One region of the Mesorhizobium sp. B263B2A genome, then DNA from elsewhere that is predicted to be linked to it. Evidence: predicted binding sites of a transcription regulator. Region 1 holds the regulator's gene; the other holds the start of a gene.

What was found. Region 1 encodes LexA, which represses DNA repair genes until DNA is damaged. Its sites were predicted from a motif close to TGTTCNNNNTGTGTTCNG; they were not measured.
Region 2: a site for LexA is predicted at 1,468-1,485, ahead of LB568_RS02310 (sel1 repeat family protein). Genes of this name have one in related genera too.

Annotation. Positions count from the first base shown of each region.
Region 1 covers NZ_JAIUIU010000003.1:282,254-289,334, forward strand. Annotated here, with positions in the region: gene LB568_RS08625 (ComEC/Rec2 family competence protein) at 1-1,687, shown strand, start outside; gene lexA (transcriptional repressor LexA) at 1,681-2,433, opposite strand; gene LB568_RS08635 (pyridoxal-phosphate dependent enzyme) at 2,809-3,783, opposite strand; gene LB568_RS08640 (GntR family transcriptional regulator) at 3,780-4,577, opposite strand; gene LB568_RS08645 (ABC transporter substrate-binding protein) at 4,704-5,690, shown strand; gene LB568_RS08650 (ABC transporter ATP-binding protein) at 5,748-6,527, shown strand; gene LB568_RS08655 (ABC transporter permease) at 6,533-7,081, shown strand, end outside.
Region 2 covers NZ_JAIUIU010000001.1:460,342-467,422, reverse strand. Annotated here, with positions in the region: gene LB568_RS02330 (AMP nucleosidase) at 1-108, opposite strand, end outside; gene LB568_RS02325 (hypothetical protein) at 226-420, opposite strand; gene LB568_RS02320 (hypothetical protein) at 456-611, opposite strand; gene LB568_RS02315 (DUF2147 domain-containing protein) at 828-1,169, opposite strand; gene LB568_RS02310 (sel1 repeat family protein) at 1,608-1,874, shown strand; gene LB568_RS02305 (branched-chain amino acid ABC transporter substrate-binding protein) at 2,309-3,430, shown strand; gene LB568_RS02300 (acetyl/propionyl/methylcrotonyl-CoA carboxylase subunit alpha) at 3,556-5,520, opposite strand; gene LB568_RS02295 (hypothetical protein) at 5,570-5,944, opposite strand; gene LB568_RS02290 (carboxyl transferase domain-containing protein) at 6,076-7,081, opposite strand, start outside.

The DNA of each region.
Region 1 (7,081 bases):
CGCCGGCATCGGCGGCAGCGGGTTCTTTCTCGGCAATCCGAAAGTCGTTGCGGCCGATGACGGTGGCATGCCGCTGTCGGCCCGCCTTTCCTCAGCGATAGAAAACGCCCGCGAAGCCATTGCCGACCATATCAGGGGCAGCGTCGGCGGCGCCGAAGGCGAGATCGCGGCGGCGTTGATCGTCGGCGTGCGCGCCGGCATCCCCGACGAAATCAACGAAGCGATGCGGCGCACCGGCATCTATCACATCATCTCCATTTCGGGACTGCACATGGCGCTGGTCGCCGGCACCATCATGGGTCTGCTGCGCGGCGCCTTCGCGTTGTTCCCCGACTTTTCCGCGCGCCGGCCGGTGAAGAAATACGCGGCCGCGGCCGCACTTTTGTCGATCGCCGCCTATCTCGTCATCTCCGGCGTCGTCGTCGCCGCCGAGCGCAGCTTCATCATGCTGGCGGTGATGCTGATTGCCGTCCTGTTCGATCGCGCGGCTCTAACCATGCGCAATCTGGCGATCTCGGCGATCGCCGTCATCCTGGTTTCCCCGCATGAGGTGGTCGGCCCGAGCTTCCAGATGTCGTTCGCCGCGACCGCGGCCCTGGTTGGAGCCTATGCCGGCTGGGCGGATCACCGTGCGGGAAAGACCAGACCGCCGCCGCCGAAGCGATCCTTGCCCGGTTTCCTGACCAGAAAATTCCTGCTGGCGACAGGCGGATTGGCCATGACCTCAATCATCGCCGGCAGCGCCACGGCGCTGTTTGCCATCTGGCATTTCCAGCGGGTGTCGCCGCTCAGCCTGTTCGCCAATCTGGCCGTCATGCCGATCGTCTCAGTCGTGATGTTCCTGGCCGTTGCCAGCGCGCTTCTGATGCCGTTCGGGTTGGATGCGCCATCCCTTTACCTGATGGGCAAGGGCCTGACCGCGATGATCGCCGTTTCGGCATGGATATCGGAACGCTCTCCGGTCGATGCGGTCGGGCTTATCTCACAGCAATCCGTGCTGCTGGTGACGATTGCCCTGGTCATCGCGACGATGGCGACGACGTGGCTGCGGCTTGCAGCGCTTCCATTCGCTATCGCCGGCCTGCTGACGGTGTCCGATACGCGCACGCCGGATGTGCTGGTCTCGGAAGACGCGCGGCTGGTTGCGCTGCCGATCGGCGATGGCGAACTCGCCGTCAACCGGGCCCGGCCGAACGAATTCACGGTCGACAACTGGAAGCGCGCGCTGAGATCCGAAACCATCATCCTGCCGGAAATATTCGACAAGGCGGATGGACAATTCGATATTGCTGATGCCGTCAATCTCCCGCCGGGAGCGCCGTTCTATTGCACAGACGGTGTCTGTCTCGCCAGGCACCCGTCCGGTGCGATCATAGCGCATGTCGAAGACCGCAAGGATACCTGGAAGGCCTGTGGCTTCGCCGACCTGATCATCGTCAATGACGCGACGGCCTACGATGCCTGCCACAATCCGCTGGTTCTCGTCGTTACCAAACGGCAGCTCGCCCGCAAGGGCAGTGCGGCCATCTTCTTCGACCGCCAATCGGCCACCGGTCCGCCAACCATCAGCTTCGCGGTGGACAGCCCGTATCGGCCCTGGCACGCGCAGCGAAAGTTTTCGCGCGAGGCGAGAGGCCTGGAGCCCTATCGCAAACCTGACAAGCCAAGTGCCGTGCCGGCTCAGTAGCGCCTGATCAGCCCAACCAGCTTGCCCTGCACCTTGACCCTGTCCGGCCCGAAGATGCGCGTCTCGTAGGCCGGATTGGCGGCTTCAAGCGCAATCGAAGCACCCTTGCGGCGGAACCGCTTCAGGGTCGCTTCCTCCTCGTCGACCAGCGCCACGACGATCTCGCCCGGGCTCGCCGTATCGGCGTTGCGGATAATGACCGTGTCGCCATCGAAGATGCCGGCCTCGATCATCGAGTCGCCCTTGACTTCCAGCGCATAGTGCTCGCCGCCCATGATCATGTCCGGCGGCACCGAGATGGTATGCGTCTGATGCTGGATGGCATCGATGGGCACACCGGCGGCGATGCGACCCATGACCGGGATGGACACCGCTGGAACCGCATCGTCGTCGTTGCCAGCAGCGGCAAAGCGCGACGGTGCCGGCTTGATCTGGCGGCCGAGGCTGCCCTGACCGAGACCGCCTTGGCCGAGACTCCCCTGGATGACGCTTGGCGAGAACTTCTTTGCCGCGTTGAGGCCCGGCGCGATCGAATCCGGCAGCCGCAGCACTTCCAGCGCACGCGCCCGGTTGGGCAGCCGGCGAATGAAGCCGCGTTCCTCCAGCGCCGTGATCAAGCGATGGATCCCTGATTTGGAGGCGAGGTCGAGCGCCTCTTTCATCTCGTCGAAGGAGGGCGGAATACCGCTTTCCTTGAGCCGTTCATGAATGAACATCAAGAGTTCATGTTGCTTGCGTGTCAGCATGGCGGCCCCCAAGGCATCTGGACAAGGGTTTTGATCCAGAATGGTTCTGATCCAGAATCGAAAAACAAACCCAGAACAAACACTATCTGTTCCAGTTGTGTTCTGCAACCGTTTAAAGTTTAGTGAATTTGGTAAGAGAGCCGAAATCATTTGCGGCCCGGACAGGCCGGAAATCGGGGTTTTTCGCCCGTTGCCGCCCGTCGCCCGCATTGAAATGTTTGGTTAATAGCCTGTGGCCTGTCTTGCGACATGGCTCGGCATCAGCCGACGGCAGAGCCCGTCGAGGCCGATTTCGGCGCTTGCGATCGGCTTGCCTGCCGTGAACGAAACGAAATCAAAACGCCAACAATCGCCGGTTCGGAAGCAGGTACGGGATCAGGCTGGCGGGATCGCACCGGCCAGCACCTGCGCATAGAATTCCGCATCGATATTGCCGCCGGAGATGACGCAGACGACGTTGCCGGTCGCCCGCTCACTGCTGAGAGCCGCGGCCAGCGAGGCGGCGCCCGCGCCCTCGGCGACGACCTTGGCCTTCGAGAACAGGAGCCGCATGGCCTCCGTCACCTGTTGCAGGCTGACGGCGATGGCACCGTCGATGAGCTGGTTCGCCAACGGCCATAGCTCGGGGATCAGGGAGGGACCGCCAATGCTCTTGATGAAGGAGGGCCGTGTCTCGATCTCGACAATACGTCCGGCCGCCAGTGCGGCGGTGACCGGCGCCGCGTTCTCGTCCTCGACGGCAAAGACCCTCGCCTGCGGACGAAGGGCCTTGAGCGCACTTGCAACGCCGGTCGTCATGCCGCCGCCGCCATATGGCGTCAGCACGAAATCGACCTCCGGCAGATCCTCGACAATCTCGAGGCCGATGGTGCCGTTGCCAGCCAACACCGCCTGATCGGTGACGGGATTGATGAGAAGTTCGTCAATGTCGGGCCGCTCGATCGCGGTGATGTAGCGCCACCAGGTCTCGTGGGAGACAAAGCGCACCTCGCCGCCAAGACGGCGGACACCGTCGATCTTGGTCTGCGGCGCGCCGGCATACATGTAGGCGGCCATCGGAACGCCAAGAGCCCGTGCCGCCCAGGCCAACCCATAGGCCATGTTGCCCGAACTGACGGTCGCAACACCGTGCCTGAGTTCATCGGCGTCACGACAAAGCAAGGTATTGAGCGCCGGCCTGAGCTTGAAGGCGCCGATCGGCGACAGGGTCTCGAGCTTGAGGAATATCCGCTGGTCGGCACGGCCAAGATCGAGGCGCAGCAGCGGGGTGCGCGGCAGCCAGGCGGCCAGCCGATCGCGGGCTTCGGCAATCTCGTCAAGCGTCGGACGATGCGGAGGTGCCGAGATCATCCGGCAACCGCTTTCAAGCTGCCGGCGCGCGCGACGTCCTTGTTCGCGTCGCCGTCCTCGCTGTGGACATAGACGTGCAGCGTATAACCGATGTGGGCCGTCATCAGCGCTTTTGCCCGCTCGACGTCGCGGTCCAGGGCGGCTTCCATGATCGCCGTGTGGTGCTCGATCGCCATCGCCTCGCGCAGCGCGTTCATGGCCTCTTCGTAGCCGTCCTTGAGGCCGGCCGCCGCCCGCAATGTCGGCGCCAGCCCAAGAAAGCGATGGTGCCGGCGCAGCTGGTCCGAGATCGTCGAGCGAAACCGCAACAGCCAGCTGGATGTCGCAGCGCTCAGCAGCGCGGCATGAAAAGCCTCGTGGTTCTCGTCCCACTGGTCGACGGCGGCATCCGATGGGTCGTCCACCGCGGTCTTGCAGCGGGCGAGCCGGTAGTGCGCGGTGACAACCGCGTCTTCCCACTCCCGGCCGCCTTTCTCCATCGATTCCTGGAAGAGCGGTATCTCGACGACCATCCTCGCGCGCGCCAGATCCTCAAGTTCGGCCCGGGATACGGGGGCGACCGCGAAGCCGCGATTGCTGATGGCGGTGACCAGGCGTTCGGCTTCGAGGCGCGACAATGCTTCGCGCAGCGGCGTCCAGCCAACTCCATAGATGCCGCGCAGGGCGCTGAGCTTGAGCGGGGCGCCCGGCATGAGACGGGTGGTGAGGATATCGCGCCGCAGAAGCTGGTAGGCGGCTTCCGTCTTGGTGGAGTTCTTCTGGTCCTGCATCGCGATCCATTCGTTCTCTGCCATTGGAGAAATTATATATGATGATTGGTGATGGCAAGAATTATATATAATGTTTGACATGCGCCGATGGACTGACCATGATCGCTGGAGGTGCCCCGAGGCGGCGCTGATCAAATCTGGGAGGAAATGATGTTGAAGTCGAAATCCGCATGGCTGTCGGGATTGGCTCTGGCAGGCGCATTGATGGTCAGCGCCGGGAGCGCCGCGGCCGATCAGATCCGTATCGGCATCGCCAATTTCGGCGAGCATCCGCAATTGAACGCCGCCATAGCCGGCTTCAAGAAGGCGCTGACGGACAATGGCTTCGTCGAGGGCAAGGACGTCGTCTACACAGAGAGCCATACTAATTTCGATGCATCGCTGGTGCCGCAGATGATCGCCAAGCTGCAGGCCGAGCAGCCCAAGCTGATCTACACCATCACCACGCCGGTCTCGCAGATCGCCAAGAAGGCGCTCGCCGGCTCCGGCATTCCGATCGTCTTTGCCGCGGTCACCGACCCGGTGGCGGCCAAGCTGGTGCCGTCGTGGGACGCAGGCGACGAAGGCATGACCGGCGCCACCGATCTGCAGGACGTCGCCGCGGTGATGGCCTTCACCAAGAAGCTTCTGCCGAACGCCAAGCGTTTCGGCGTGCCTTACAATCCGGGCGAGGCCAACGACGTTGCCCTGATCGAGAAGATCAAGGCGGCGGCGCCCGCTGCCGGCTTCGAAGTCGTGGAAGTCGGTATCGACAACGTCAATGACATCCAGCAGCGCATCGCATCGCTCGCCGGCAAGGCCGACGTGATCTACGGCCCGACCTCGAACCTGATCCAGCCGGCGATCGCCGCCGTCTCCGCGGCCGCCCGCCAGGCCGGCATCCCTGTCGTCAACGCCGACGACAGCGCGGTCCGCAACGGCACCGTACCGGCGAGCTTCGCGGTCAATTACACGCAGGTCGGCGTCAACGCCGGCAACATCGCCGCCGAGATCCTCAAGGGCAAGGATCCGAAGACGATCGCGCCGTCGCGCCCGGCCTACAAGGACCACATGGCAACGATTTCCCGCAAGGCGATGGCCGCGTTCGGCATCGAGATACCGGCTTCGATGGCCGATTGCGGCTGCATCGTCGACTGATATCGGGACTGAAGGGTGACGGCAGGGGCGCCGTCACCCTCAGGTCAGGGAGGAACGATGCTCGAGATCCGATCCGCGCGCAAAGTATTCTACAGGGGCCAGGCCGACGAGAAGATCGCGCTGGACGGCCTCAGCCTGTCATTGGCGACTGGCGAGTTCGGCATCGTCATCGGCTCCAACGGAGCCGGCAAGAGCAGCATGCTCAATGCCATTTCCGGAGCGCTCATCCTCGATTCCGGCAAGATCCTGATCAACGGCGCCGATGTGACAAATATGCCGGTGCACAAGCGTGCCGCAAGATTGGCGCGGGTGTTCCAGGATCCGATGCGCGGCACCGCCGCCAGCATGACGGTGGCGGAGAACATGCTGCTGGCCGATCTGCGCAGCCACAAGCGCACCCTGCGGCAAGGGCTGAACGCCACACGGCTCGCCTCCTATAAGGAGCGCCTGTCCATACTTGGCCTCGGCCTTGAAAATCGTCTCGATACGCGCGTCGACCTGCTCTCAGGCGGGCAGCGGCAGTCCCTGTCGCTGATCATGGCCGTCGGCGGATCGCCAGACTTGCTTTTGCTCGACGAGCACACAGCGGCGCTCGACCCGCGCACGGCCGAGATCGTCATGCAGGCCACGGTGCGTGCCGTCAGCGCGCTGAAGCTGACCACACTGATGGTGACCCACAACATGCAGCACGCCGTGGACTATGGCAGCCGGGTGATCATGCTCGACGCGGGCCGGGTCCTGCTGGAAGTCACCGGCGAGGAAAAGGCTAGGGTCACGGTTATCGATCTGATCGGCCATTTTTCCGTCAAGACCGACCGCATGTTGTTGGCGAGCTGATCCCCATGGGCTTTATTCAGGAAGTTCTCTCAAGCTTCATCTCGATCATGCCGGTCACCCTGGCGCAAAGCCTGATCCTGGCCTTCGTCGTGCTCGGCATCATGATCCCGTTTCGCATGCTGAATTTTCCCGATCTCACCAGCGAAGGCGCGTTTCCACTGGGCGGCTGCGTCTGCGGCGTGCTGCTGGCTGCCGGGGCAGAGCCGGTGACCGGCATCCTGGTCGCATTCATCGTGGGCTTCGCGGCGGGCTGCTGCACCGCCTTCATCCATCTGCGCTTCCGTATCCACACGCTGCTTGCCGGTATCCTGATGATGACGATGCTCTACAGCATCAATCTTCGCATCATGGGCAAGTCCAACCTCTCCGTCTTCGGCTCGCCCACGGTGTTCGACTGGGTGCCGTTCGCGCGGCCGGGTTTTCCGGCCAGCAAGATCGTCGTCGCCGGCCTTCTGGCGCTCGTCGTCTTCGTGGCGCTTTACATGTTCTTCAGGACCGAGAAAGGGACCGCGGTGCGCGCCGTGGGCGCCAATCCTGATATGGCCGAGGCGCAA
Region 2 (7,081 bases), on a different contig from region 1:
CGCGAAGGAGTCGCGCAGGAACTTGGTATTGCGATCGTAAAGCGCCTGCAGCGCCGCGACGGCTTTCTCGGCCCTGTCAAAGCTTTGCCGGCCAAAAGGCTCCGGCATCACGACTGATTCTATGGCTTGGGGGTAGATTCGCTTTTCCATAGCTCAATATAGAGACTTGGATGGGCGGTTGGGAGGGGTGTCGCTGTCGAAGGCGCCCAAAGCGCGATTTTTTCTTCACCCACGCTGCAGGCTGACCAGCAGCACGAAGCCGACACCTGACTTCCTCAGCGCCGGAGCCTCGATGGTCGAGCCGGCATCGGCGCGCATCATCGGCACGGCCAGGACCGGGGCGGCCAGGAGCACCAGGATAAGCGCCGCCCGCGGCAAAAGCCGGAGGGTCTTGAGGGCGTTGGCGGCGATGCGGTTCATGATGTCTGTGCTTTTCTTTTCGAGGTTTTCTGGTTTCAGTGGCGAAGGTTGGTCGGGCAGGCGAGACCGCAAAGTCTGGTGGCTTCGTCCCAGGAGCGGGCCGGACGGCCTGCTTCGGCGACGAGAATGGCGAAGAACATTCCAAACAGGCTCATCAGCAGGCAGACGATGGTGAAGCGGCGAGCAAGCATCGGTGGTGTCTCCTTCAACACGCCGGAGAATGCCCTGACGCCTGTGAACCGGCTCTGAGACCGGCGTTCATCTGCGGTTCAAATTGATTGACGGGATCTGACTGGCCCGAGGACGGCCAACAGCGGCAAGGCATGGAGCGCCGGCGCCCGGCGTGTCGATGAAACGAAAACGGGGCCCGTCAGGGCCCCGTGGTCATGTCGCAAGGCTGCAGCCGATCAGAGCTTATGCCAGGTCTGGCTCTTGCAGATCAGTCCGCCTAGCACGCAGCCGCTCATCTTGAGCGAGGTGCCCGAAAGCGTCGCCTTGCCGGAATAGGTCTTGTCGTTCGCCGGATCGGTGATGTTGCCGGTGTACTTGTTGTCGCCGGCCGCCTTGAGCGAGCCGATGGTCTTGCCGGCATATTTGCCGGATTTGAGCGTGATGGAGAACGAGCCGCCGCCGGATATGGCCGCGGTGTCGCCGGCCTGCGTTTTCCAGTTGCCCTCGATCGGATCGGCCCACGCCGCGCCCGCCATGATCAATGTGGCTGCAAGGGCCAGGCTCACTTTTCGAAACATGTTCTTCCTCCCTTTGGATAGCCGGCCGGATGCTCCGCCTCGCCGGTCTGCCGCTTACGCAAACGTAAGCTAATCCAGCTCCCATCAAAACAAAAGCGGTGCCGTTGCGGAAGAGTTTCCGATTTTGAAGGCGCCTGAAAGCGCGCCTTCGGCGAGAAAATGAAACGATCGCCGGATTGGCTTTGTCTCCCGTGGTTAGCGGAGTGTTGATTCCCACCCTGAAAATTTTCGTCAAATTTTGCGAAAACCGGCCGAATTGCTGGCTTCGTATCCTTAACGAATTTTTGTGTTTACCTCTTGTTTTAGCTTTGTTTTCCTCAAATTAAGCACGCCATTTAACGGCGGATTCAAGCCTGCGCGGCATTCTCGAAAGCATCGAAAGAGCGGCCCGGACAAGACAAACGGAGGCAGCTCTCGGGAGCCAGACAGGGGACTAAAATGGCACGTTTTGAAATGCTTGAAGCAGGTTTCGGCACCATGGGGGCAACTGCCCAGGCCGACATCCTTTTCGAACTGGGCATGATGTATGCAACCGGCCGCGATTGCGAGACCGACGTCGTCGCCGCCCACAAATGGTTCAACATCGCCGCCATCAAGGGCTCGGCCCGCGCCGCGGAATTGCGCTCGGAACTGTCGGCGGCCATGTCGAAGGTCGAGATCGCCAAGGCGCTGCGCGAAGCCCGCGAATGGATGACCATGCACTGAGTTCCACCAGACGGGCACGCTCCGGCCAAGACCGCGGAGACGGTCGGGCCACGACAGGGACAAGGCTGCGCAGACAGCCAGGCTACAGGCCATCAACGACAAGAATGCGGCAGGCCAGACAGGTCCAAGCCGTGCGAAAGACCATGATCCCGAAATGGGAATCCGGTTTTCAGGCCGAGATCATGGGCTTGGAAAAGACAGGGAAGGCGCGTTGGGCTCGGGGTGCGGGGGCGCTTGCGGAACAGCCCGACGAGCGAAAAGCCACGACCAGCCGAAACAAGGCTGGCGTGGCTTTTTTGCGTGGATGAGGGACCCCAGGCCCAATCGAGCGGCGCCAATGCGCCTAGACAGGCCCAATGAAGGATGAAATTGTCCGGCCTCTCTGGAAGAAGCGCGGCCGGGCGGCCGTGCGTGAGTGGAGGAGTTCTATCACCATGAAAAAAATGAGTATTTTGAGCGCGGCCATTTTCGGCCTGATGATGAGCGCGCCGGTCGCGTTCGCCGACGACATCACCGTTTCGGTGGTCGGCCCGATGACCGGTCAGCTCGCCACCATCGGCGATCAGTTCAAGCAGGGCGCACAGGCCGCCGCCGATGCCATCAACGCCGCGGGCGGTGTCAACGGCTCGATGATCAAGCTCGACATCGAGGACGACCAATGCGATCCCAAGCAGGCCGTGTCGGTCGCCAACCGCATCGTGGCCAATGGCGTCAAGTTCATCGATGGCCATGCCTGCTCGGGCTCGAGCATTCCGGCCTCGGCCGTCTATGCCGAAGCCGGCTTTCTGATGATGAGCCCGGCCTCCTCGAACCCGGTGTTGACCGACGCCGCGGCCAAGGCCGGCTGGCCGACGATCATGCGCCTCTATACGCGTGACGACGCGCAGGGCGCCTTCATTGGCCCATGGATCGCCAAGAAGTATGCCGGCAAGAACGTCGTCATCCTGCACGACAAGAGCGCTTATGGCCAGGGCGTGGCCGACGCCGTCAGGGCAACCATGAACACCGGTGGCCTGAAGGAAGTCTATTATGACGCCATCAATCCCGGTGAGAAGGACTATTCGGCCCTTGTCACCAAACTCAAGGATCTGAAGGCCGACGTCGTCTATTTCGGCGGCTATCATCCTGAAGCCGGCCTGATCCTGCGTCAGTCGGCCGAACAGAACCTGAAGTTCCAGCTGATCATGCCGGACTCCATTGCCTCGCCGGAATTCTGGCAGGTTGCCGGCCCGGCCGGCGAGGGCACCATGTTCGTGTTCCCGTCGGATCCGCAGGCAAAGCCGGAAGCCAAGGCAGCGGTCGAGAAGATCAAGGCCGGCGGTTTCGTGCCCGAGGGCTTCACGCTGTTCTCATACGCCGTGGTCCAGGCGTTCGCCGAAGGCATCAAGCGCGCCGGCAGCGACGATCCGGCCAAGGTTGCCGAAGCCCTGAAGAACGGCACGCCGATCAGCACCGTTGTCGGCGATGTCACCTTCGACGAGAAGGGCGACCTCAAGAATGCCAGCTACGACATCAACCAGTGGCACGACGGCAAGTACGCGCCAATCGCGCAGTAATCGCTGCCTATTTCGCTGTTGGAAATGGCCGGGCTTGCCCGGCCATTTTCGTTTTGGTCGGCACTCTATGGCGGCCCCCTCTGTCCTGCCGACATAGCTATTTTAGTCAACCAGCAACCAGGCGTTCAGCCATGGCTGTCCTCGGCGAACCGGACCAGCACGGTCCCGTCGGTGACCTGCGACCCTTCGGTGGCGATCTCCGCGATCAGCCCGTCATGCGGCGCGGCGATGGTGTGCTCCATCTTCATCGCTTCGAGGATCAGCAGCGGCTGGCCCTTGATCACCGCATCGCCCTTCGCCACGCGCACAAGCTTCACCAGCCCCGGCATCGGCGCGCGCAGGCTGCCGGAGGCGGCAGCCGCCTCATCCGCCCTTGCTAGCGGGTCCGGAACCGCGAATGTATAGCCAACGGCGCCTTCGAACACGGTGACGTGGCCGGGCCAGCGGGCGAGGCGCGGAACGGCGCGGAAATCATGCGAATTGGTGCTGTCATAGGGTGCGTCGAGCGCGACCTGGAAGCGCCCGTCCGGCCGCACCGAAACCTTTGCCACAATGTCGTCCTCGCCGAACTTCAGCCGCGTACGCCGCGCCACGCCGTGGAAATGCGCATAGCCGGCAAGCGACGACCATGGGTCGTCCGAACCCGGCGATGCCTCCGCGCCGGAGGCGGCGAGGGCGGCTGCCGAGATGACCTCGCCGCTCGGCGGCGCGACCTCGGTCAGCACCACTTGATGTCTGCCGATCAAGCTCGTGTCGACGTCTCCGGCGCAAAAATCCGGATCGGCCGCCAGAGCTGCAAGAAAGGCGGTGTTGACGGTGGAGCCGGCAATCTCGGTTTGCGACAACGCCGTACGGAGCGCCTCCAGCGCTGCCTGCCTGTCCTTCGCATGGACGACAAGCTTGGCGATCATCGGATCGTAATAGGGCGAGATGGCATCGCCGGCCCGCACGCCGGTCTCGATACGCATCGTGGCCCCTTCGGCGGCTGCTTCAGGAAATTTCAGATGATGCAGCATGCCGGTTGCCGGCAGGAATCCCTTGGCCGCATCCTCCGCATAGATGCGCGCTTCGAAAGCATGGCCGGCAAGCGCGATCTCGCTCTGCGTCTTCGGCAGCTTTTCGCCGCTGGCGACGCGCAGCTGCCATTCGACCAGATCGGTGCCCGTGACCATCTCGGTGACTGGATGCTCGACCTGCAGGCGCGTGTTCATTTCCATGAACCAGAAGCGGTCGGCTTGCAGGCCTTGCGAGGCGTCGACGATGAATTCGATGGTGCCGGCGCCGGAATAGCTGATCGCCTTGGCGGCCTTTACAGCGGCGTCGGTCATGGCCTTGCGCAATGCCGGCGTCATGCCGGGGGCAGGGGCTTCCTCGATCACTTTCTGGTGGCGGCGCTGCGCCGAGCAGTCGCGTTCGTAAAGATGCACGGCGTTGCCGAAATTGTCGCCGAACACCTGCACTTCGATGTGCCGTGGCTTGTCGACATATTTCTCGACCAGCACGCGGTCGTCGCCGAAAGCGGCCTTTGCCTCGCGCCGGGCGCTGGATAGAGCCTCGGAGAAATCATCTGGATGTTCGACCCGGCGCATGCCCTTGCCACCACCGCCGGCGCGCGCCTTGATCAGCACGGGATAGCCGATTTCGCGTGCCTTGGAGGCGAGCAGCACGATCTCCTGTGCCTCGCCATGGTAGCCCGGAACGACCGGAACGCCGGCCTTCTCCATCAGCCGCTTGGCGGCGTCCTTGAGCCCCATGGCACGGATCGAGGCGGCCGACGGGCCGATGAAGATGAGCCCTGCCGCCACCACCTGGTCGACGAAATCAGGGTTTTCCGACAGGAAACCATAGCCGGGATGGATGGCCTGTGCCCCTGTGGCCAGGGCCGCCGCGACGATCCGGTCGCCGCGCAGATAGCTCTCGCCGACCGGCGAGGAGCCGATATGCACCGCCTCGTCGGCCATCTCGACATGCAGCGACTTCGCGTCGGCATCCGAATAGACGGCAACAGTGTGCACGCCCAGCTTGCGCGCCGTGCGGATGACGCGGCAGGCGATCTCGCCCCGATTGGCGATCAGGATCTTGGCGAACATGGAGCCTCCCGGTTTTGCCTCGGGCGGCGCTGGTTCGGCAGATGCCCGGCTATTTCGAAGCAGCGATCTCGCAGGCGCCGCCCGTCGTCACCCTGTGGCGGGCGACCGTACCCTCGCAGGATTTCATCGCCAGATCCTCGGCCACTTTCTGAGAGGGAGCGTTCAGCTTTGCGCCGCAGATGATATACAGCGATCTCACCCGTGTATAAGGCGTGGTGGCGTAGGCCGAATGGCCGCCCGCCGCAATATAGGCCTTGTAAGCCTTGGTGCATGGTGCCTTCTGCGTGTAGGGCAGAGTTGGCGGAAAACGCTTGTCTCCTTCGCTTCCCGAAAGCGACACGGCGATACTCCCGCTGGATGCCGCGAGCAAAAGAATTACTGAAAGTATTGATGCGGATGCATTCTGTAGGTATTTCGGTTTCATTTTTAGCCCATTCCCATTGCGTAGTGCAGCGCAAGCACAAGCAATAGCGAATATTTCCTGCCATCACTAGCTCTGCGGCGAAGGCTCGCAATTTCGTGATGGGATGGATGACCACGCCGATATCGTTCATCTCACATCCTGAACACGCCGAAGCGGGTTTCCTCGATCTCCGCATTGAGTGCCGCGGACAGGCTGAGCGCCAGCACCTCGCGCGTCTTTGCCGGGTCGATGATGCCGTCATCCCAGAGCCGCGCGGACGAGTAGAGCGGGTGCCCCTCATGCTCGTATTTCATCAGGATCGGCTTCTTGAACTTCGCCTCCTCCTCGGCGCTCCACTCGCCGCCCTTGCGTTCGATGCCTTCGCGCTTGACCATGGCAAGCACCGTTGCCGCCTGTTCGCCGCCCATCACCGAGATGCGGGCATTCGGCCACATCCACAGGAAGCGTGGCGAATAGGCGCGACCGCACATGCCGTAATTGCCGGCGCCGAACGAGCCGCCGATGATCATGGTCACCTTCGGCACCTTGGCGGTGGCAACCGCCATCACCAGCTTGGCGCCGTCCTTGGCGATGCCGCCGGCCTCGTATTTTCGCCCGACCATGAAGCCGGTGATGTTCTGCAGGAAAACCAGGGGTATCCCGCGCTGGCAGCACAGCTCGATGAAGTGCGCGCCCTTCAGCGCGCTCTCGGAAAACAGCACGCCATTGTTGGCGATGATGCCGACCGGCATGCCATGGAGATGGGCAAAGCCGGTGACAAGCGTGGTGCCGTAATTCTGTTTGAACTCATCGAATTCGGAGCCGTCGACGATGCGCGCGATCACCTCGCGCACATCATAGGGCTGGCGCAGATCGGTCGGTACGATGCCGTAGAGTTCATCCGCCGGATGAAGCGGCGGATGAGCTTTCCTAGAGGTCAGGCTTACAGTCTTGTTTCGATTCAGGTTCTTGACGATGCGCCGGCAAATGGCCAGGGCATGCTCGTCGTCCATCGCATAATGGTCGGCGACGCCGGAAAGCCGCGTGTGCACGTCCGCGCCGCCCAGATCTTCGGCACTGACGTCCTCGCCGGTGGCCGCCTTCACCAGCGGCGGGCCGCCGAGGAAGATGGTCGCCTGGTTGCGCACCATGATCGTC